4 regions of the Alteromonas sp. BZK5 genome follow, and region 2 is predicted to be linked to each of the others. Evidence: predicted binding sites of a transcription regulator. Region 2 holds the regulator's gene; each other region holds the start of a gene.
What was found. The regulator MetJ, encoded in region 2, represses methionine synthesis genes. The targets are predictions, from matches to a motif close to TAGACGTCTAGACGTCTA.
Positions count from the first base shown of each region.

Region 1: the regulator MetJ is predicted to act here: its motif matches at 3,252-3,269, upstream of metK (methionine adenosyltransferase).
Region 3: the regulator MetJ is predicted to act here: its motif matches at 1,913-1,930, upstream of msrA (peptide-methionine (S)-S-oxide reductase MsrA).
Region 4: the regulator MetJ is predicted to act here: its motif matches at 2,263-2,280, upstream of metA (homoserine O-succinyltransferase MetA).

Region 1 is NZ_JACSOE010000027.1:33,529-39,215, forward strand. Features, by position in the region: gene epd (erythrose-4-phosphate dehydrogenase) at 1-902, opposite strand, end outside; gene tkt (transketolase) at 921-2,912, opposite strand; gene metK (methionine adenosyltransferase) at 3,340-4,485, shown strand; gene BIZ39_RS10090 (hypothetical protein) at 4,723-5,193, shown strand; gene BIZ39_RS10095 (exonuclease domain-containing protein) at 5,282-5,687, opposite strand, start outside.
Region 2 is NZ_JACSOE010000034.1:3,122-8,808, forward strand. Features, by position in the region: gene priA (primosomal protein N') at 1-843, opposite strand, end outside; gene rpmE (50S ribosomal protein L31) at 1,311-1,523, shown strand; gene BIZ39_RS11415 (hypothetical protein) at 1,730-2,047, opposite strand; gene BIZ39_RS11420 (malic enzyme-like NAD(P)-binding protein) at 2,727-3,962, shown strand; gene metJ (met regulon transcriptional regulator MetJ) at 4,126-4,458, opposite strand; gene metF (methylenetetrahydrofolate reductase) at 4,620-5,507, shown strand.
Region 3 is NZ_JACSOE010000039.1:5,992-11,678, reverse strand. Features, by position in the region: gene BIZ39_RS12360 (hypothetical protein) at 67-1,188, shown strand; gene msrA (peptide-methionine (S)-S-oxide reductase MsrA) at 1,290-1,835, opposite strand; gene BIZ39_RS12350 (thiol-disulfide oxidoreductase DCC family protein) at 2,060-2,455, shown strand; gene BIZ39_RS12345 (SDR family NAD(P)-dependent oxidoreductase) at 2,445-3,170, shown strand; gene BIZ39_RS12340 (sodium-dependent transporter) at 3,482-4,903, shown strand; gene BIZ39_RS12335 (NAD-dependent epimerase/dehydratase family protein) at 5,017-5,687, opposite strand, start outside.
Region 4 is NZ_JACSOE010000018.1:51,159-56,845, reverse strand. Features, by position in the region: gene BIZ39_RS07545 (ParA family protein) at 1-415, shown strand, start outside; gene BIZ39_RS07540 (chemotaxis protein CheW) at 423-1,229, shown strand; gene BIZ39_RS07535 (chemotaxis protein CheW) at 1,247-1,738, shown strand; gene BIZ39_RS07530 (DUF2802 domain-containing protein) at 1,798-2,232, shown strand; gene metA (homoserine O-succinyltransferase MetA) at 2,345-3,283, shown strand; gene BIZ39_RS07520 (homocysteine S-methyltransferase family protein) at 3,287-4,354, shown strand; gene metH (methionine synthase) at 4,364-5,687, shown strand, end outside.

The DNA.
Region 1 (5,687 bases), on a different contig from region 2:
GTTTGTGTGCCATCTACAATACACGAGTGAGGGTCGTGATTGAAATCTACCGACACCAAAGGCTCTTCGGTGTAGTCCAAAATGCCCTGTAAACGCCCCGCTTTTGCATTGCGAAGGGCTTGGTTCACTTGCTCAATCGTTACCTTAGATTGAAGCGTTACACTTAAATCCATGGCAGTAACATTGATAGTTGGCACTCGAACCGCAATGGCTTCAAATTTTCCCGCAAACTTAGGCAGAATGCGCTCTATACCGGCAGCAAGTCGGGTATCAACGGGAATAATCGACTGACTTGCAGCACGGGTTCTGCGCAAATCTTCGTGATAGGCGTCGATAACTTGCTGGTCATGCATAGACGCGTGAATGGTTGTGATCGTACCACTTTCAACACCGAACGCAGCGTCTAGCGCTTGGATAACAGGAACAATGCAGTTTGTGGTGCAAGAGCCGTTGGAGACTAATTTTTGTTCACTGGTCAACGTGTCTTCATTGGTTCCGAAAATGACCGTATTGTCTAAATCTGGTGACCCGGGTGACGAGAAAAGCACTTTGCCAGCGCCGGCATCTAAATGTGCTTGCCCCGATGCTCTGTCATCAAACTTGCCCGTACACTCAAGCACAATATCAACGCCCAAGTCTTTCCACGGCAGGTCTTTAATATCGCTTATCGCGAGCAGTGTAATATCGTCGCCTGCGACATTTAGCGTGTTATTTTCTAAGGCCACATCAAAACGGAACCGCCCGTGGGCGGTATCGTATTTAAGTAAATGTGCTATGCCTTCGGGTTTAGCAATGTCGTTAATGGCCACCACGTTAAATTCGTTGTTGCGCCCACTTTCATACAGCGCGCGCAACACGTTACGACCAATACGACCAAACCCATTTATGGCAATATTTACCATAGGCTTATCTATTACCTCTTACAGAGACAGTGCAGCCTCTACTACAGCGTCAGTGGTAATGTTGAAGTGCTTAAACAGGTCGCCAGCAGGTGCAGATTCACCAAAGGTGTCCATTCCCACGATAGCGCCATTAAAGCCAACGTACTTGTACCAGCTATCTTTAGACAGCGCTTCAACCGCTACGCGTTTAACAACGCTAGAAGGCAGTACGCTTTCACGGTAATCAGCAGACTGACGGTCGAATACGTCAGTTGATGGCATAGACACTACACGAACGGCTTTGCCTTGCTCGGTTAGTTTCGCTGCGGCTTCAACGGCTAGCTGAACCTCAGAACCAGTACCGATAAGAATAAGCTCTGGCGTACCTTCACAGTCTTTAAGTACGTAACCGCCTTTGGCAATGTTAGCCACTTGGTCAGCCGTACGCTCTTGCTGCGCTAAGCCTTGACGCGTGAAAATCAGCGTTGTTGGGCCGTCAGTGCGCTCAATAGCAGACTTCCACGACACAGCAGACTCAACCTGATCACAAGGGCGCCAGTTATCAAGGTTAGGCGTTGCACGTAGCGCAACCACCTGCTCCACCGGCTGGTGTGTTGGGCCGTCTTCACCTAGACCAATTGAATCGTGGGTGTAAACGAAAATTGCAGGCTGCTTCATTAGTGCGGCCATACGTACCGCATTACGTGCATATTCCATAAACATTAGGAAGGTTGCACCGTATGCCTTGAAGCCACCGTGAAGGGCAATACCGTTCATCATGGCCGACATACCAAATTCACGTACACCGTAATAAATGTAGTTACCTGATGCATCGTTTGCTTCAACGCCTTTGCTGCCTTCCCAAATAGTGAGGTTAGAACCAGCAAGATCAGCAGAGCCGCCTAATAGCTCAGGAAGTAGCGGACCAAACGCATTCAGTGCATTTTGTGACGCTTTACGTGACGCGATATTTTGTGGGTTAGCTTGAAGTTCAGCGATGATAGCGTCTGCTTTTTCGCTGAAATCTGCTGGCAACTCGCCATTTACACGGCGTTTGAATTCTGCTGCAAGCTCTGGGTAGGCGGCTTCGTATGCAGCGAAAGCGTCATTCCACGCGCTTTCCGCGTTTGAACCTTTCTCTTTAGCATCCCAACCAGCGTAAATATCGTCTGGAATTTCGAACGCGCCATGGCTCCAGCCAAGCTTCTCGCGAGTAGCGACAATTTCGTCCTCACCTAGTGGTGCACCGTGACAAGACTCGGTACCTTCTTTATTAGGTGAACCGAAACCAATGGTGGTTTTACAACAAATAAGCGTAGGTTGCGCAGTATTCGCCTGTGCCTTTTCAATAGCGGCTTTTACTTGCTCTGCATCGTGCCCGTCAACGCCATCGATCACTTCCCAACCATAGCTCTTGAAGCGTGCTGGTGTATCGTCGGTGAACCAACCTTCCACTTCGCCATCAATTGAAATGCCGTTGTCATCCCAAAACGCGATAAGCTTACCAAGGCCTAGTGTACCGGCTAGTGAACAGGTCTCGTGTGAGATACCTTCCATCAAGCAGCCGTCACCTAGGAATGCGTAGGTGTGGTGGTCAACAATAGTGTGACCATCTTTGTTAAATTGTGCCGCTAGTACTTTTTCGGCAAGCGCCATGCCCACAGCATTACTGATACCTTGGCCTAGTGGGCCAGTGGTCGTTTCAACACCTGGCGCATAACCGTACTCTGGGTGACCTGGCGTTTTTGAATGCAATTGGCGGAAGTTCTTTAACTCTTCAATTGGCAGTTCGTAGCCTGATAGGTGAAGAAGAGAGTACAACAGCATCGAGCCGTGACCATTTGAAAGCACAAAGCGATCGCGGTTAGCCCAAGATGGGTTTGCAGGGTTGTGTGATAAGAAATCACCCCATAGTACCTGTGCGATATCAGCCATCCCCATTGGGGCACCTGGGTGACCAGATTTAGCTTGTTGAACGGCATCCATGCTTAATGCACGGATTGCATTGGCGAGTTCACGACGAGAGGGCATGTTGTCTCCTGATTTATTTTGTATCTTTTGTTTCGTATCTTAGCGGGCTAGGCAAGCTAGACGAGCGTAGAGGTAAGGCGTTCGCTCTACTTCTTTATACGAATGAATGTGGCGTTATTCTTACCTATGCCACCTTACAGTTCAATGGGTTTTGATTGCCAATAGTGAAAGTCATAGTAAAAAATGGTCTATACCCTGACCATCACGTATTCCCATTACAGCAAAAACAGTTATATCTGACGCCTAGTTTCACAAATACATCATTAACTTAAACAATTACGACCTGAATAACCCTACAAGTGATCGGGTTGTGTCAACTATTCGTAACGAAGAGACTTTTAGACGTCTAGAAGTAAAGACTGGTATTTATAACTTGTTTTAGTACAATATACGACTATTTTGATAATTTAACGCTTACGGAGCATTTATGGCCACGCATTTATTCACATCCGAGTCAGTGTCTGAAGGACATCCGGACAAAATTGCTGATCAGATCTCAGATGCGGTTCTTGACGCTATTTTAGAACAAGATCCTCGCGCTCGGGTGGCCTGCGAAACGTATGTAAAAACCGGTATGGTTTTAGTGGGTGGTGAAGTAACTACCTCTGCATGGGTAGATATTGAAGAGCTTACCCGAAAAACAGTTAAAGAAATTGGCTACACGCACTCAGATATGGGCTTCGACGCTGATTCATGTGCGGTATTAAATGCTATTGGCAAACAGTCACCTGACATCAATCAAGGTGTTGATCGCGCAAGCCTTGAAGAACAAGGTGCTGGTGACCAAGGTCTAATGTTTGGCTACGCTAGCGACGAAACTGACGTACTAATGCCTGCGCCAATCACGTACTCTCACCGCCTTGTTCAAAAACAAGCTGAAGTGCGTAAATCTGGTAAGCTAGACTGGTTACGCCCAGATGCTAAAAGCCAAATTACTTTCAAATATGAAAACGACAAGCCTGTTGGCATCGACGCAGTTGTGCTTTCAACCCAGCACTGTGATTCAGTGAGCACTGAAACAGTTCGCGAAGCGGTAATGGAAGAAATTATTAAGCCAGTGCTGCCTAGTGAATGGATTGATGGAAATACACGCTTTCACATTAACCCAACGGGACGATTCGTTATCGGTGGTCCAATGGGCGACTGTGGCTTAACTGGTCGTAAAATCATTGTTGATACTTACGGTGGTATGGCCCGTCACGGTGGTGGCGCGTTCTCTGGTAAAGATCCATCAAAAGTAGACCGCAGTGCAGCATACGCGGGTCGTTACGTTGCTAAGAACATTGTTGCAGCAGGACTTGCTAAGCGCTGTGAAATCCAAGTGTCTTATGCAATCGGTGTGGCAGAGCCAACGTCTATCAGCATCGATACCTTCGGTACAGGTGTGGTAGATGAGAAAACGTTAGTAGCACTGGTCCGTGAACATTTCGACCTACGCCCTTATGGACTTATTCAAATGCTAGACCTCGAGCGCCCTATTTATCGCCCAACGGCTGCGTACGGTCACTTTGGTCGTGACGAATTCCCTTGGGAAGCAACAGATAAAGCAGAAGCGTTAAAAGCATCGATTTAATTCGATAACCAAATAACGCTTTTAAATGCGCCGCTCAGTTTATATAACGCTTTGCAAAAAAGTGTTTGTATAAACTAGCGGCGTTTTTTATTTGGATAGCAAAATCAACGAAACAAATAAAAAACAGCAAAGAATATTTTCATCATTTATTTTTTGCAGCTATGCTTAAATAACGAACACACTATCGCTTGTAGTTTCTGGTTGTTTACAAGCCATGATAACAACTTGGGCTCTTCCATGAATGTGGTTACTGGTATTCTTCTGGCACTTACTTTGGCTGCGTCTATGGCGGCTTCCCCCGTGCTCGCGGAAATGAATGCTCCCCACTACAGCCCTATCCAATTCAAAAGCAAAAAAATAGCCCGGTGGCAGCTAAATAGTATGTACCGCATTCAATCTACAACCGAAACTTATCTATACGACAACAGTTATACCTACCCAGCGGGGTCACAAGGTATGTTTAGCGCCAGCAGGCGGTTTAACACTTGGGTTCCGCAAAAGGTCTATGCAACGTACAAAACCAACAATACCGCCTTTCAGCATTACGCAGAGTGGCTTTATTTACCACATGATGTAGGTACTTTTACTCGGTTGGGCTGGCTGCTTGGCAAAAGCGAGGGATTAAACATGGCGGTAGAACTTGAACATAGGCAAGTTGGGGAAGAAGAGAATATGGCTCTCTCATTGGGCGTCAATTACTTGTTTTAAGTCATCCTTGTTTTAGGTCACCGCTACATTGCACTCACAGTGCGCTTTTAGTATTACACCCCATCATAAAGACGAAACGTAGTTGCCGTTATGCCAATGATAAGGTTTTTGCGTAAGTCTGTTGAATTACCATCGCGTCGGAACTCGCTCTATGACGCTTAACATCAAGTTGGCTCGCAAGGCGGCTTTTCACCTCATGCCATTGATTCATTTGCGCTTCAGACAAAATATATTCCAATGCTCTACACGTAAAAGACATTTCTACCTGCGCTGCGGCGTAGAGCTTAATTAGCCACGGGTTATCAACGACCCAACCGTCACTGTAAACAACCGTATTGCCAAGGAAATTATTTAACTCAACACAGACTTTTCGAGGCTCTTCTCCTCGAGTTTGCAGCATCTGCTGCGTTATGCCGTGCAGTGACTCCGCTTTTCGATCCCAGTGAACCCACGAGTCAAAGGGCCGAAGTAGCTTACACCACTTTGCACCATCA
Region 2 (5,687 bases):
AGAAAGCTGAGAGTGTAAAACGCCCACTGCAATACCAAAGCGCTTTTCAAAGCGTGACACCGTTTGCGGCGTCAGCCCAATTTCTGGCACAAGTATAAGCACTTGCTTCCCTTCACGCAGCAAGGGTTCGATAGCTTGAAGATACACTTCCGTTTTACCGCTACCGGTAATCCCTTCAAGCAAACTTACAGCGAAATTGCCCTGCTGACGATTAAGTGCGGCAATGGCAACCGATTGCTCAGTATCTGGAATTGGCTTTTCAGACACCGATAACGAGGCAAGCCAACTGCCTGACTTAAATTCAGGCGCAACTTCTTCAATGCTTATCAATGACTTTTCGACAAGTGCTTTGACCGCAGGTGCGCCATACTGCTTGCGCGCTTGGGACGCTAATAAGGCACCACCGGCCAGTGCAGTAAAACAGGCTTGTTGTTTAGGCGCCCGCGATAACGTGTCTGCAGTCGTTTGCTTACCTTCTTCGGTAAGCATCAACATGTCTTGGGGTGTTGGCGCTGCTGACTCGCCTTTGCGCAATAAAACAGGCAGCATGGCGTGTAGCACTTCACCCGGCGCATGATGATAGTACTGCCACAGCCATTGGGCCATTTTCAATAACACCCCATCTATAATAGGGCTATCGTCCAGTACCGACTCAATGGCTTTTAGCTTGTTGGAGTTTTCAATGTCGCTTTCAGTTTTGTGTAGGGTTTCAACAACTACGCCCACAAGTTTGCGCGGACCGAAAGGCACAACTACTCTTACACCCGCACTTAGTGCGTTATCGTGGGTATACGTGAAAAGTTGGCGCAGTGGCACTGGCACGGCAACTTGGATAAAGGCCATTGCGAAGGTTCTACCTTATTTGACGATTGTTAAAGCGCGTAATGCGCTTACTAAGCTTCTTATGTTGAAACTAATTATACTGAGGCTTCTTGCAGACCTATACGTTACAGCAGTTTGCGCTGCTAACAGCTAGCTACACATTTTGCTATTAGCGCATGATTTTGCCACTTGAGCATCTGACCGAGCCTTGAAAGACAAATATTTAAACATACTTTACTGTTAAGCATAAAAAGAATGTTTTTTGTTTGGCCTTTTTATACGGCTACCTTTTTATACGGCTACCTTGCCTAGCTCTCTTGTTTAGCATTTGGCCAAAAACCGCTTGATCAAGGCCCTGCCATCCTTTATTATGCGCCGCTCTTTTGCGATAGGCTGTTCTTTGAACAACTTATCATTTGAATTAAGTAACGTATGGTGTGCGACTTCGGGTTGTATAGCGATACGGCCTTATTATGTGAGGTAACCCAATGAAACAAGATATCCACCCAAAATACGAAGCAATCACAGCAACTTGCTCATGTGGTAACGTAATGAACATTCGCTCTACGCTTGGTAAAGACATCAACCTAGACGTATGTTCTTCATGTCACCCATTCTACACTGGTAAGCAACGTAACGTTGACACTGGTGGTCGTGTTGATCGCTTCAAGAAGCGTTTCGGTGCATTGGGCAAAAAGTAAGCCTGATATCGAGTTCGAAAAAAAGCGCCTTTATGGCGCTTTTTTATTGCTTAAAATTCACGCTTCACACAAACAAGGTGTGCCAAACAGCGCTTTACCGCCGTTGTCCTACGTCAGGCCAGTACCTAGCCAGTTTAACAAGCCCTGCAACTCGCCTTTCTGAAAACGTTTTTAGCTTAATTTACAATATTCAGCGTAACCTGAACTCAGTGAAGGTTTTTAACATTAGATAAATGCCTGTCCCAATTGCCGCCACTCACTTTCTTACACTCTTCTTCGCTATCAAAATAAATACCAACGGGTGCTGACTTAATTGACGCCAAAGCAATATTCACTTGGTTTATGAAGTCTATATCCCAACCATTAGTTAACGCCCGCTGCTTCTCCTGCTCAGTATTAAACACGGCAATCACTTGCGGCGCTCTCCAATGCCCTACGTGAGTTAGCCAAACAAATCCATTATTGGTAGATTTTACGCTTTCGCACACATCGGTTAGCACGGTTATTAGTTTTCTTTCTGTCATATCCTCGCCTTCAGCGCGAATTTTGAGTGGGCTTTCACAGGATTTTATCAGAAATATTAGATGGAGAATTAACGAGGTATATCCCTTCGTTCCATTTTCCTGATTTGGGTTTCTGTCCAATGCATTTATGAGAACGTAGACCCCTTTGATAGCTTTGTTTTCATCCTCCACACAATAGACCTACAGAATGTTACAACAAGTAAAAATAAATAGCATGAATGGTAATTATAGCCCCATTTTACTGGTCTAATTAGTATGCCTAACCTACATTGGTATATGAGAATTCTGATCAGATATGTACACAGTGATTGGCTGTGTTAGAGTTGCGATCGGCACTTTGATAGTGAGCATTAATTCTGTGAATAATGCATTGCTTTCAAGACTTATGGCGCTTTTGGGTACATAAACCAGAGGCTTGTATCCATTAAGGTATGTGAACAAAATCAGTAAAGGTTAACGCCTAGTCTGCTTTTCCACATGCCACCTTGGGGCCTATTGATGATTGCTGTAAAACAAAGATCAACAAGCCCTAGTGCTAACAACTATTTATAATCACTTTTGTCATTACTTGGTTGTAACGCGCTTACGTTTATCTACCTATAACTATAACGACAATAAAATAGCTACAGAGCGTGAACGAAAACACCGATGAACCCTACATCTAAGGATACCTTTTTACATGTCAGATTTTAGACAACGCGCACTCGACTATCACGCCAAACCCACACCCGGAAAAATCCGCGTAGAGTTATCTAAGCCAGCAGATAGCGTCGATGACCTTGCTCTTGCCTACAGCCCAGGCGTTGCCGAGCCGGTCAGAGAAATTGCTGAAGATGCAGATAACGCCTATAAGTACACGGGTAAAGGAAACCTGGTTGCCGTTATCAGTAACGGAACCGCGATTTTAGGGTTGGGTAACCTAGGCCCACTGGCATCGAAACCTGTTATGGAAGGTAAAGCCCTTCTGTTTAAACGCTTTGCTGGCCTGGATGCCATTGACATTGAAGTGAAGCATCGTACAACCGAAGAGTTCATTAATACAGTAGCGAATATCGCTGACACATTTGGCGGCATTAACTTAGAAGACATTAAAGCGCCTGAATGCTTTGAGATTGAACAAGAGCTAATTAAGCGCTGTAAAATTCCGGTATTTCATGATGATCAGCACGGTACCGCTATTGTTACTGCAGCGGGCATGCTTAATGCTCTGGAAATTCAGGGTAAAAGCATAGAGAGCGCTAAAATTGTGTGTATGGGTGCCGGTGCAGCAGCGGTCGCTTGTATGGAACTGCTTATAAAGTGTGGTGCCCAGCGTGAGCGTATTTATATGCTAGACAGAAAAGGCGTTATCCATACTCGTCGCGAAGACTTAACTGAGCACAAAAAGCTATTTGCTAACAATACTGACAAGCGTACGCTTGAAGATGTAATGGAAGGCGCGGATATTTTTGTTGGTGTGTCAGGACCGGATGTTTTACCACCAGAAACACTGGCCTTGATGGCTGAAAACCCAATTGTATTTGCATGTTCTAACCCAGACCCTGAGATAAAGCCTGAACTTGCTCACGAAGTACGTAAAGATCTTATTATGGCTACCGGACGCTCGGACTACCCTAACCAGGTTAACAACGTACTGTGTTTCCCGTTTATTTTCCGTGGAGCACTAGATGTTCGTGCAACGGCCATTAACGATGAAATGAAAGTAGCGGCAGTAGAAGCCCTTCGTGCTATCACGAAGGAGCCTGTACCAGAAGAAGTACTAGCTGCCAGTAAGAGTACTAGTCTGACATTTGGTAAGGAGTACATTATTCCTAAACCTATGGACCCGCGTTTATGCGAGCGTATTGCTACCGCCGTATCTAAGGCTGCGATTGAATCTGGCGTTGCACGCGTGCCTGAAAGCCCAGAAGAATAAAATTCTGGCGCATAAAGCAAAAAAATGGAGGGGCTAGTGCCCAACCTTTATTTGCTAAAAGGTGCGCTTAGAGAATACAAGTACATAAAAAACGGCGCCGTGTTGTAGGTTATCAACTAGCAATAACTTACAACAAAGCGCCGTTTCTCTTTAATACCAAATATCAGTCGTCTTCCGACACATCGTTTTCGAAGCTTGGATCAATACCCATTTCTTCCATAATACGTCTTACTTCAGCCGGTACGCGATTAGGATTGTCTTTGCGCAGGTCATCATCGTTAGGCAATGGTTGACCGGTAAACGCATGCAAAAATGCTTCGCACAACAGTTCTGAATTAGTGGCGTGACGCAGATTATTGATTTGGCGGCGAGTACGCTCATCAGTAAGCGCCTTAAGCACATTAATAGGTATAGAGACAGTGACTTTCTTTACCTGTTCGCTCTTCTTGCCATGCTCTGCGTAGGGGTGAATATATTTACCGTTCCATTCTGCCATTGTACTAACTCGGTCTACTCTTTTTTATGTTATGAAGAGAAATTCTAAACAAGTTCACGAAAAGGTCAATTGAGCAGTGTAAACCTCTTGACGTCTAGACATATATTCTTTAATTTAGACGTCTAAACGTCTATAAGAATACATTTTTGAGAGAAAAAGCCATGGTTTCTTACGCACAAGGTATCGATGCATTAAACCAGTCCCTGTCGGAACTGCGTGATATTGATGTATCTTTTGAATTCTTTCCGCCTAAAACGGAAGCCATGGAACAGACCCTGTGGAAGTCAGTTGAACGTCTCGCGCCACTAAAGCCAAGCTACATGTCGGTAACCTACGGCGCGAATAGCGGTGAGCGTGACAGAACCCACGACGTTGTAAAACGCATTCAGCAGCAAACCGGTGTCGCGGCGGTTCCTCACTTGACCTGTGTTGATGCTAGCCGAGATGAACTTAAACAAATTGCTAAAGACTACTGGGATTCAGGCATTCGCCGTATTGTTGCGCTTCGTGGCGATTTACCGCCAGGAGTAGAAAAGACAGAGATGTATGCCTCTGATCTTGTTGCCTTGCTAAAAGACGTTGCCGATTTTGATATTTCTGTTGCTGCCTATCCAGAGAAGCACCCTGAAGCACCAAATGCGCAGTTTGATTTACTAAACCTTAAGCGCAAAGCAGAAGCAGGTGCCACAGAAGCGATAACCCAGTTCTTTTTCGATACGAGTGTGTACCTTCGATTTAGAGACCGTGCAGCCGCAGCGGGTGTCGACTTAGATATCGTTCCGGGTATTTTGCCGGTAACCAACTACCAAACACTGGTGAAATTTGCGGGGTTCACAAATGTTCATGTGCCGGGATGGTTGCACAAGATGTTTGACGGCCTTGATGCCGACGACCAAGCTACCCGTAATCTTATAGGCGCTAACATTGCTATGGACCAAGTTAAAGTACTCGCTAAAGAAGGGGTAAAACACTTCCATTTCTATACTTTGAACCGTAGTGAATTGAGCTACGCCATCTGCCACATGCTCGGCGTGCGTTCAGGCGCTTAATAAATAACGACAATCAGGACCGTGCTTACGTTGTTTAATGAAGTACTCCACAAAAGGCGCAGTCAATGCGCCTTTGTTGTATAAAGCCTGCATTAAACTTTGCCACCAAGGCCGCCCGCAGTTACCATCTGATATAACATGTAATGAACTATCGATGCTTTATAACAGTACGCATAGATA
Region 3 (5,687 bases), on a different contig from region 2:
CCCTTACAATTTTTTCAGTTTTACCTTTTGCTCTCGTCTTAATAAACGGAGAGAGGACTTCACACTATGCTAAAATATTTAACCAGTGCTGTGCTAACCACTTTACTGATAAGCGCCTGTAGCGAGCCGAAAGACGTTGTTATCACTCCTGAACCTCAAGACTTAACAGAAGTCACTGTGGGTAAATGGATCCTTGATGAAAAAGGCAACGTTATGTTTGATCCTCAAACCTCAGGGTTAGTGGTGCTAGACGGTCAACTTGTCACTATCGCAGATGCTAGCGCTGATACCACTCAACAGTTGAAACTTCATAGCATTTCACCAGATACCGCAACGCTGAGCGCATCGAGCGAACGCTTTTCATTTTCCAATACCGTGCGCCGAAGCTGCTTTTATAGCTATTTGAGCGAGCAACCTGATTTAGAAGCGCTAGCCGTAGACCCCAGAGACACTAACGTAATTTATACGGTTACCGAAGATGCTACCCGTACCGGCGCGTTAAGCCCTCGCTGTGAAACCAAATACGAGGAAACAGGGTCAACAGATTACCCTACCTTGTTGGTAAAATTGACACGAAAAGATAATGGCTCGGTTGAAATGTCGGATGTGCGACCTCTTCAGTTTCCCAACGATTTTGAAGTAGGTAATTTTCCTAACGACGGCATTGAAGGGTTGACGATGGCTGAAGACGGCACGTTATATCTGGCGCTAGAGAAAGATAAAGCAGGACAGCCAAGAATTTTTACATTGGCTGTTGATGAAGACTTTTTCTCGTCGAATGATTTTGCCACAGTGAGCGAGCCTAACCTTCAACTTCCTTCGTTTACTTCAGGTAATCATCCTATCAATGGACTGGCGTTATATACTCATTCAGCGGGCGCATCCTATTTGTTTGGCGCAGCAAGAAACGACAATGAACTGTGGGTAATTGATGTGAGTGGCAGTAAGCCAACAAAGCGTATCCCTATTACTTTCGACGTTGCCGGCGATCAGAGTTGCGAACAATACACAATGGATAATTCGTCGATGGAAGGACTAGTGACCATTGAAAATACCTTGTGGATCATTAACGATCCTTGGGAGAAAAACTACCTTAAAAACGCGACGTGCGAAGCTCATAAGAAGCGTTATGAAGACTTAGCGCCTTTATTGTTTCCATTAGAAATTAACAGCGTTTGGTTTGAATAATAAGAAAACGAATAGATTGAAAAACAAAAGGGTTGCTTTTAAGCAACCCTTTTTATTGTTGGCTAACGCTATTGATAGCGCGCTTAATATCGCTGTTTTATTTATGCGTCGCTGCGAAGTCGAGAAGCGAAGGTTTTTTTGAACTTCGCAAGTTTAGGCGCCACCACCATAGAGCAATATTGGTTTTGTGGATTATTTTTGAAGTAATCTTGGTGGTAGTCTTCGGCGTCGTAGTAGTTATTTACTGCTACTATTTCAGTCACTACGGGATCGGGCCAAATCTCTTCTTCTGTGATTTCTGCGATAATTTTTTCTGCTTCAGCTTTTTGTGTATCGTCGTGATAGAAAACCGCGCTGCGATACTGTGTGCCTACATCATTGCCCTGTCTGTTAAGCTGTGTAGGGTTGTGCAGCGCAAAGAAAATTTCTAGTATCTCTCGGTAGCTAATGCTGTCGGCATCAAACGTCACTTGTACCACTTCAGCATGGCCAGTATTTCCTTTGCATACCTCTTCATAGGTTGGATCGGCCTTTTCGCCTCCAGCATAGCCAGAAATTGCTTTTTCCACGCCTTCAACGCTATTAAACGCTGATTCGATACACCAAAAGCATCCGCCTGCCAACGTGGCGACTTGTAAATTTGCCATAGTAAAAACCTCTCTTAATCTTTGTCTGTAGTGTGGGTGCGGGTAGGTCACAACACAAGTCATCCAAGCGTGTTTTTTTATCGTATAAACGAATATTAAATAAGAATAATGTGCGAGCTGAGTGAAAGGTTTTAACATGTGAGGCTAGCTGCTTTCTTTCAAGCAGTTTGCAACTGGTAAGAATGCGTATAAACGTGTTCAAAATTTGGCAGAGGTATTCAGTCGTGATTATTTTCTATGACGGGTATTGTCCGTTGTGTATCGCTGAAATGCGTCATTTAAGAAAAAGAGACAAGCACAACAAATTAACATTGGTAGATATTCAGGCCCCCGATTTTTCGAACCGTTATCCAACCATGGATTGGCATGCACTCAATGCAAGAATTCACGGACTTCGTGAAGACGGGACGTTGATAACTGGCCTTGATGTCACTCATGAAGCATGGAAAGCCGTGGGCATGGGTTGGCTATATGCACCGCTTCGCTGGCCTGTTATTCGTCATGTAGCCGATGCTTTCTACAATGTATTCGCAAAGCATAGATACACCATTTCATACCTGTTAACAGGTAAAAAACGCCAGTGCGATCGCTGCATACCAGGAGAAGCCAGTGAAAAATAACGTCCTTATAGTGGGCGCGTCGGGCGGTATTGCGTCTGCGCTTATTGAGCAATATAGCAGTGAAGGTGCTAGGGTGTTCGCGGTTAGTCGCGCCCCTATATCTGACACCAATCATTCTGGGGATGTTACCTATCATCAGCTGGCCGAACAGGACGATAGGCACATAAGCGAATTTGTTGAACAGCTGGCTGAACGGCAGGTTGTGTTAACTACGGTAGTTATCACAACAGGTTTTCTACACCGCGAAAGCGATGGCATTCATCCTGAGAAACGTTTGGAAGATGTCAGCGAGCAGGCCTTAGCGGCTTATTTTTCGACTAACAGCATTATTCCCGCAATGTGGCTCAAGCATTTGGTGAATATTATGAGTAAAGAAGGCTCAACCCTTGTTTGCTTAAGCGCGAGAGTAGGGAGTATTTCAGATAATGGACTTGGCGGGTGGTACGGCTACCGCGCGTCGAAAGCAGCGCTCAACATGTTGGTTAAAACGGCGTCGGTAGAATACAAGCGCAGATTGAAAGACGTGATGCTTGTTTGTTATCACCCTGGGACGGTTGATACGGGGCTTTCTAAGCCTTTTCAAAAGAACGTTGCCGCCAAGAAACTGTTCACGCCTGAGTTTACCGCTAAACAGCTTATTCATCACCTTTCGGCGCTTAATCGAGACCAAGCTTGTCATTTTATCGACTGGAATGGCGAAGTGGTAACTTGGTGATACGGTCTAACATCATTTCAGCAAGTCCAACATCAAGACTTTTTATTTCACTGCTGTTACCATGCTATTTTTGGGAATGGTGCAGCGTATTGATAAGCCCATAGAGGTAGCAATACAACGCGTTGACGCCACACGTGAGTCATAACAACAAACGCCATCCTGATAATAAATAATACCAGTTCGCTCGGCTTGATTCTTACGAATAGTAAGTACCGACAACCAGCATAAATTGTGAGCTCACGACGTGTTTGTGCATCACAAGGCGTGATACGGCGAACTGCTATAACAATAACTCAACAAGAGGAAGGGATATGAGCGGGGCCAGAGAACAGTTCGGATCGCGCATAGGTTTTATTTTGGCTGCTGCAGGTTCTGCGGTAGGCATAGGTAATTTGGTAGGGTTTCCTGTCGGTGCAGCTAAAAATGGCGGTGGTGCATTTCTTTTAATGTACGGTATTTTCGTTTTTGCCATTTGTTTACCGGTAATGCTGGCGGAAATGTCAGTTGGTCGCCATGCTAAAAAAGACCCGCTTGGTGCATACAGTGATATAAGCGGTAATGAAAAGAAATGGAAAGTCGCGGGGTGGCTAGCTATTGCTACGCCGTTCATGATTGCCGTTTTCTACATGGTTATTACTGTGTGGCTTTTCGGCTATTTGTTCGAAGCAGTAAGCGGAAATCTAGACAAGTTAGCTAACCCAGAAACCTTTGGGCTGTTTATTAATTCAGAAGCCATCTTTTTATATATGGCGGCCGTTGTTGGTGTGGTCTACCTCATCCTTCAAGGCGGTGTAAAAGAAGGGATAGAAAAAGCGGCAAAGCTGCTCATGCCTGCGCTTTTCGTGATGCTTATCGGTCTCGTTATCTTCGTATTAACCCGCGAAAATGCGATGGCTGGCGTTGAGTTCTACATCGTTCCTGAGTTTTCAAAAATCACTGCTGAAGTGGTGAATGGTGCGCTATCGCAGGCCTTTTTCTCTCTATCGTTGGGTATGGGTATTCTTATTACCTATGGTAGCTACATTGATAAGCGTGCAGATGTACCGAGCGCTGCCAAGCTGGTGGCGTTAACAGACACGGCCGTGGCGTTCACTGCGGGTTTGATGATCCTTCCTGCCATCTTCTCTTTTAACCCAGACATTAACCCTGATGATTTAAGTGAATCGTCAGTGGGTATGATTTTTACTTATCTACCTAGTATCTTTCTAGCGTTACAAGATTCGATTGGATATATGGGCGCATCGATTGTCGCTAGCTTGTTCTTCTTATTAGTGTTCTTTGCGGCAATTACGTCGCTAGTGTCTATTTTTGAAGTACCTGTTGCGGCGCTTATGGATGAAAAAGGTGTAAGCCGTAAATGGGCGCTTGGGTCGCTAGGAAGCATTATGATTTTGCTAGCCATCCTAAGTGCGTTGTCATTCGGTAAAGTTGATATGCTTACGTCGTTTATGCACTACGCTGGCGCAGATAAATCACTATTTGATGTCATTTACGATGTGTTCTACGACACGATTTTGCCTTTAAACGGCTTGCTAATTTGTTTGTTTGTTATTTATCGTTGGAAGAGTGCAAACTTCAATGCTTCTTTGGAAGAGGGCAGCAGTGGTTACAAAGGCAGCTGGTTTGAAAAGTACGTGGATATTTCGCTTAAAACCTTTATTCCGCTTATTTTACTCGTGATTTTTGTAAACACGGTAGCGGTAAAATACTTCGGGTTGAGCCTATTCGGATAGTCAGGTTTTATAAGAAATGACGTGAGCTAGCAGTGAGCTCAACTTAAAAACGGCAAGCCTAAAGCTTGCCGTTTTTGTTTGTGTCAGAGTATGTATTTTCACTAAGTGAAAGCCTAAAACATGCGATAGGGGTCGCTATACTCTGGTGTAATATTTAGCCTTGCCCAGCTTTGTGCGGCGTCAATCACTTTGCCAGCAGGTTCCGCTTCAGTATCAGAAAAGCGAGGAGCATCAATATCCATCGCCTTCGCTGCATCCACGTAATAAATACCGCGCTTAGGATGAGACAAGCTGCAAAGGTGAATAACATCGTTAAGCGGCTTGCCACAAATGATGGTCGTCAGCGCAGATACAATGTCGTACACATGTACAAGGTTTATTCGCTTATTTCCTGCATCTAACTGTTTTCCACTTAACGAGCGGGCGGGGTGACGGTCTGGGCCTACTAAACCGGCTAGGCGAACAATACTGATATCAACCTGACCTCGTTTAGACAATAAATAGTCTTCAATAGTCACGTGGGCTTTGGCCGAGGCTGTTTGCGGCTGTGTAGTGCTGACTTCGGACACTACCTCATTTGTTGCATCGCCGTAAACCGACGTGGTGCTGATAAACACGATATGCGCCACCTTTACGCTGATGGCTGCGTCTATCAACTGCAGCATATTGTTGGTGTATGACGAGAGATCTGTGTTTCTCCTGCCAGGGGGAATATTTAGCAACAAGGTAGCGTTTGGCAAGTGGTTACAAAGCGCTGATGTATCTTCGCCCAGGGCATATTCAA
Region 4 (5,687 bases), on a different contig from region 2:
AAAAATTGCAGGAGAATTTGATGTTGCTATCATCGATTGCCCTCCAGTGCTTGGGGTGCTGATGGTTAACGCTCTTGCAGCGTGTGACAAGGTTATCGTGCCTACCCAAACAGAATATCTGGCGCTTAAAGGGCTAGACAGAATGATTCGTACCATGGAAATCATGGGACGTTCGTTGGACAAATCCTTTGATACTGTGATTATTCCAACTATGTTTGACAAGCGCACTAACGCGGCGCTTGCATCGCGAAAGCGCTTAATGAATGACTATGGTGAGCGCGTGTGGGAAGGGGTTATTCCCGTCGACACGCACTTCAGGGATGCAAGTTTAGTACAGCTTCCCATTTCCGCAGCGTACCCCAAAACACGTGGTGTGTCTGCGTACGAGAAACTATTAGCGGTATTGGAGAAATAACGAGAACATGAGCAAGCAATCGCCTTTTGCCCGTGAAGAAGTGATGGAGGCATACCTTGATAGTCTCCTCAAAGAGCCAGAAGCACCGGAAGATGTGACTGCGCGCACGGCAAAATTGCTCGAGCAGGCTTCTCAGCAGATGGCTGAAACGGCGCTTGCTTCTACCGCCAATGATAGTGAGCCGCAATCGAATGAACAAGAAGCGATAGCGGAAAAGGTTACATCGTTAATTGAAACGCAAAAAGCAGGGACAATTGAAGATGAACAGCAACAGTCTCACACAGAAACTTTAGTAGAAAATGAACAAGAGGCTGCGTTAAACCGCTCTGAAAAAACAAAAGTTCCACTAAAGGATACTCTCGGTTTTCGCTTTCAGGCGCTATTCTTTGAGGTTGCAGGGTTAACACTTGCGGTGCCTTTGACGTCGCTAGGTGGGATCCACCAAATTGAGAAGATTGGCCCTTTATTTGGAAAACCTGATTGGTTTATGGGTGTAATGTTGCACAGAGAGTCTAAACTAAGTGTTGTTGACTCTGCAAAATGGGTAATGCCAGAAAAATATGACGAAAACCTCGCACAATCGCTTAACTACCGATATCTTATAATGTTAGGGGAAAGTGCGTGGGGGCTGGCTAGTGAAAAGCTAGTCAATACGATCAATTTGACTACCGATGATGTTAAATGGCGCGAGTCCACAGGTAAGCGTCCCTGGTTAGCAGGGATGGTTAAAGAAAAAATGTGCGCGTTAATTGACGTTGAAGAATTAATATCTATGCTTAACAAAGGCTTAGGCAGTAACGACCAGACGCCATAGTATTGGGAGCCAGGTTCATGAGCGACGAAAGAATAAATAATAACGCCACCGACAGCAACGACGAAGTCCTTCAATGGGTAACGTATCGCTTAGGTGAAGAAACTTACGGTATCAACGTGATGCAAGTTCAAGAGGTCTTGCGTTATACCGAAATAGCCCCTGTACCCGGTGCACCTGACTATGTACTTGGTATTATCAATCTGCGTGGTAACGTAGTAACGGTTATCGATACACGTGCTCGTTTCGGATTACCGCCAACAGAAATTACTGATAATACCCGTATCGTTATTATTGAGTCTGACGAGCAGGTAGTTGGTATTCTGGTGGATAGTGTCGCTGAGGTGGTTTACTTGAAATCTTCAGAGATTGATAGTGCCCCTAACGTAGGTACTGAAGAGAGTGCTAAGTTTATCCAAGGTGTAAGTAACCGCGACGGCGAACTGCTTATTCTTGTAGATCTTAATAAATTGTTAAGCGACGAAGAGTGGGATGAGCTTAGCAACATCTAAATAAATGAATAGGCGGTATTGACTATAATACTGCCTACATTTCCCCAAGGGTTATGTCCATGGATTGGCAGCTTGCTGCACCTACCTTATTAGAACTCATACTGTGTATTCTTGTAGTTATACTCATCGCCGCGATGGGTGTGCTGCATTCACACATTAAGCAGTTGCGTTCTGCATTAAGCGAAAGCGAACATGCTAACGCAGAGGCTATTGCCCGCACTGAAGCCCTTGCTAAAAATGCAAATAATCAACAAACTGAGGCGCAAGCACGCACCTTGGTGATCACTCGACACCTTCAAGAGTTAGACGAAAAGCAAACTGATATTGAAAACCAGCTTCGAGAACTCAAGCTTCAAGATCCTTCCCTACGCCTATATCAGCGTGCGGCGGACTTAGTCAAGCAAGGCGCTAGCATTGATGAAATTATTGAAGCCTGCGACATTCCTCGTGCCGAAGCTGAGATGTTGGTAATGGTGCATAAACAAAATAATTAGTATTTTTGAGCACCAGAGAAAAAAAACGTTTAGACGTCTAGACGTAAAGATGTTGACATATCGCCAGTTATAGACACAATACAGATATTGTAATTTATCACTGGAGCCCTCTATGCCAATTCGTATTCCTGAGCAGTTACCCGCGCAGAATGTACTACTAGGTGAAAATATTTTTACCATGGACATGGACAGGGCTGCCAATCAGGATATTCGTCCTCTTGAAGTCGGTATTCTTAATTTAATGCCGAACAAGATAGAAACAGAGGTACAGTTACTTCGTCTATTATCGAACACGCCACTGCAAATAAACGTGGATTTAATTCGAATTGATAATCAAGCGCCGAAGAATACCCCCCAATCGCACATGGATGCTTTCTATCACGACTTTTCAGCGGTAGCGAATAAGAAATACGATGGCCTTATTGTCACCGGTGCGCCTCTCGCGCTTATCGATTACGAGGAAGTAAAGTACTGGGAAACCATGACCACCATATTGGAGTGGGCGCAGCGTCACGTGAACTCAACCCTTTACTTGTGTTGGGCTGCCCACGCCGCCATGTATCACTTTTACGGCATTACACGAGAGCTTAGAGACGAAAAGTTTTCAGGTGTCTTTAAACACAAAGTGAATGACCCGAATAATGAGCTATTAAGGGGCTTTGATCCTTCTTTTTACGCACCACATTCCCGTTATGGGCATATTAACACCTCGTTGTATAACAGCGTCGATGGACTTAGTGTTGTTGCAGAGTCTGACGATGTAGGCGCTTATATTGTGGCGTCAGAAGATAAGCGCATGGTATTTGTAACGGGTCACCCGGAATACGATCCAGATACACTTAAAGATGAGTATTTTCGAGATATTGCCGCGGGACAAACGCCAGTAATTCCAAAAAACTATTTTGAAGGGGATGATCCAGCCAAGTCTCCTATTGTACAGTGGCGCTCACACGGTAGCCTATTGTTTACAAACTGGCTGAATTATTATGTCTATCAGACCACGCCTTACGATTTAAGTCAGCTTGCTGAAAAGTCACAGCCAAAGAGGTAGCACGTGAGCCAAAGACCAAATTCTAGCGCGCAAGCAACGCTTACAGAAGCCGCTAAAAAGCGCATCCTTATATTAGATGGCGCCATGGGCACCATGATCCAGCGCCATAAGTTAGAAGAAGAAGATTATCGCGGAACACAGTTTGCCGACTGGCACTGCGATGTTAAGGGTAACAACGATTTGCTGGTTCTTACCCAGCCCGATATCATCTATCAAATTCACTGTGATTACTTTGAAGCTGGCGCGGACATTATTGAAACGAATACGTTTAATGCTACGACTATCGCTATGGCCGATTACGATATGCAGGCTCAATCCCGTGATATTAATTTAGCTGCAGCTAAATTGGCGCGTAAAGCTGCCGATGAGTTCACAGCAAAGACACCAGACAAACCCCGTTTCGTGGCAGGTGTACTTGGCCCAACAAATCGCACTGCTTCAATTTCGCCTGACGTTAACGACCCAGGCAAACGCAATGTTACTTTTGACGAACTCGTGGAAGCGTATAGCGAGTCTACCGAAGCGCTCATTGAAGGCGGTGCAGATTTAATCATGCTCGAAACCATCTTCGATACACTTAATGCGAAAGCGGCAGCCTATGCGGTAGAGTCGGTTTTTGAAAAGCTGGGTATATTGCTGCCCGTTATGGTGTCTGGCACGATTACCGATGCCTCAGGGCGCACGCTGTCTGGTCAAACCGCGGAAGCGTTTTATTATTCCATGCGACACATCAGTCCATTCTCATTCGGCTTAAACTGTGCTCTTGGACCAGACTTACTGCGCCAATACGTAGATGAAGTTGCTACTGTTAGTGAGTGCTTAATTTCAGCGCACCCTAACGCTGGTTTACCCAACGAGTTTGGTGAATACGACATGGAAGGCCCTGAAATGGCCGAGCACATCAAAGAATGGGCGCAGTCTGGGCTAGTGAATATTGTAGGTGGCTGCTGCGGCAGTACGCCGGAACACATTCGCGATATTGCTAACGCGGTCAATGGAATTGCGCCAAGAAAAGTGCCACAGTTTGAACCCAAAATGCGTTTGTCAGGCCTAGAGCCGTTTGTACACTAGGAGGGCATTATGAGCGCAGAATTTTCTACATTTATTAATATCGGTGAGCGTACCAATGTAACAGGCTCCGCTCGTTTTAAACGACTTATTCTTGAAGGTGATTATGAAACTGCACTTGATGTCGCAAGGCAACAAGTAGAGAACGGCGCGCAGATCATCGATATCAATATGGATGAGGCCATGCTTGATTCTAAGCAGGCCATGATCACCTTTTTGAACCTAATCGCCTCTGAGCCTGATATTAGCCGCGTACCTATTATGATCGATTCGTCTAAATGGGATGTTATCGAAGCAGGACTTAAGTGTGTACAGGGCAAAGCGATTGTTAACTCTATTAGCTTAAAAGAAGGGGAAGCGCTCTTCTTAAACCAAGCCAAGCTAATAAAGCGTTATGGTGCAGCAACCGTAGTGATGGCGTTTGACGAGACCGGCCAGGCCGATACACAAGCTCGAAAAGTAGAAATTTGTCAGCGTAGCTACAAGCTGCTGACAGAAGAAGTCGGCTTTCCACCTGAAGATATTATTTTTGACCCTAACATTTTCGCAGTAGCGACGGGTATTGAAGAGCACGATAACTACGCGGTTGATTTTATTGAAGCTACCCGTGAGATACGTAAAACCTGCCCGTACTCTCATATTTCCGGCGGTCTTTCTAATATTTCGTTCTCGTTCAGAGGTAACAACCCGGTACGTGAAGCTATGCACTCGGTATTCCTATATCACGCTATTCGAGCGGGTATGGATATGGCTATTGTGAATGCAGGTCAGCTAGAGGTATATGACGAAATACCGGCTGAACTTCGAGATGCGGTTGAAGACGTGATTTTAAACCGCAGAAGTGATGCCACTGAACGCTTGCTCGATATTGCACCGAACTATCAAGGCGATGGAAAGGCTGCCGCAAAAGAAGATTTATCCTGGCGCGAGCAAGAGGTTAATAAGCGCTTAGAGCACGCCCTAGTTAAAGGGATCACCGACTACATCATTGATGACACCGAAGAAGCACGTCAGCAAGCTGAGCGTCCATTACACGTTATTGAAGGGCCGTTAATGGACGGCATGAACGTGGTGGGAGATTTGTTCGGCGAAGGTAAAATGTTCCTTCCTCAGGTAGTAAAGTCGGCACGTGTAATGAAAAAAGCGGTAGCCCATTTACAGCCATACATTGAAGAAGAAAAGTCAGACGACGCTAAAAGTAACGGCAAAATTCTATTAGCGACGGTAAAGGGCGACGTTCACGATATCGGTAAAAATATTGTTGGCGTGGTACTTCAGTGTAATAACTTTGAAGTGATTGATCTTGGCGTAATGGTGCCAGCGGCGACAATTTTAC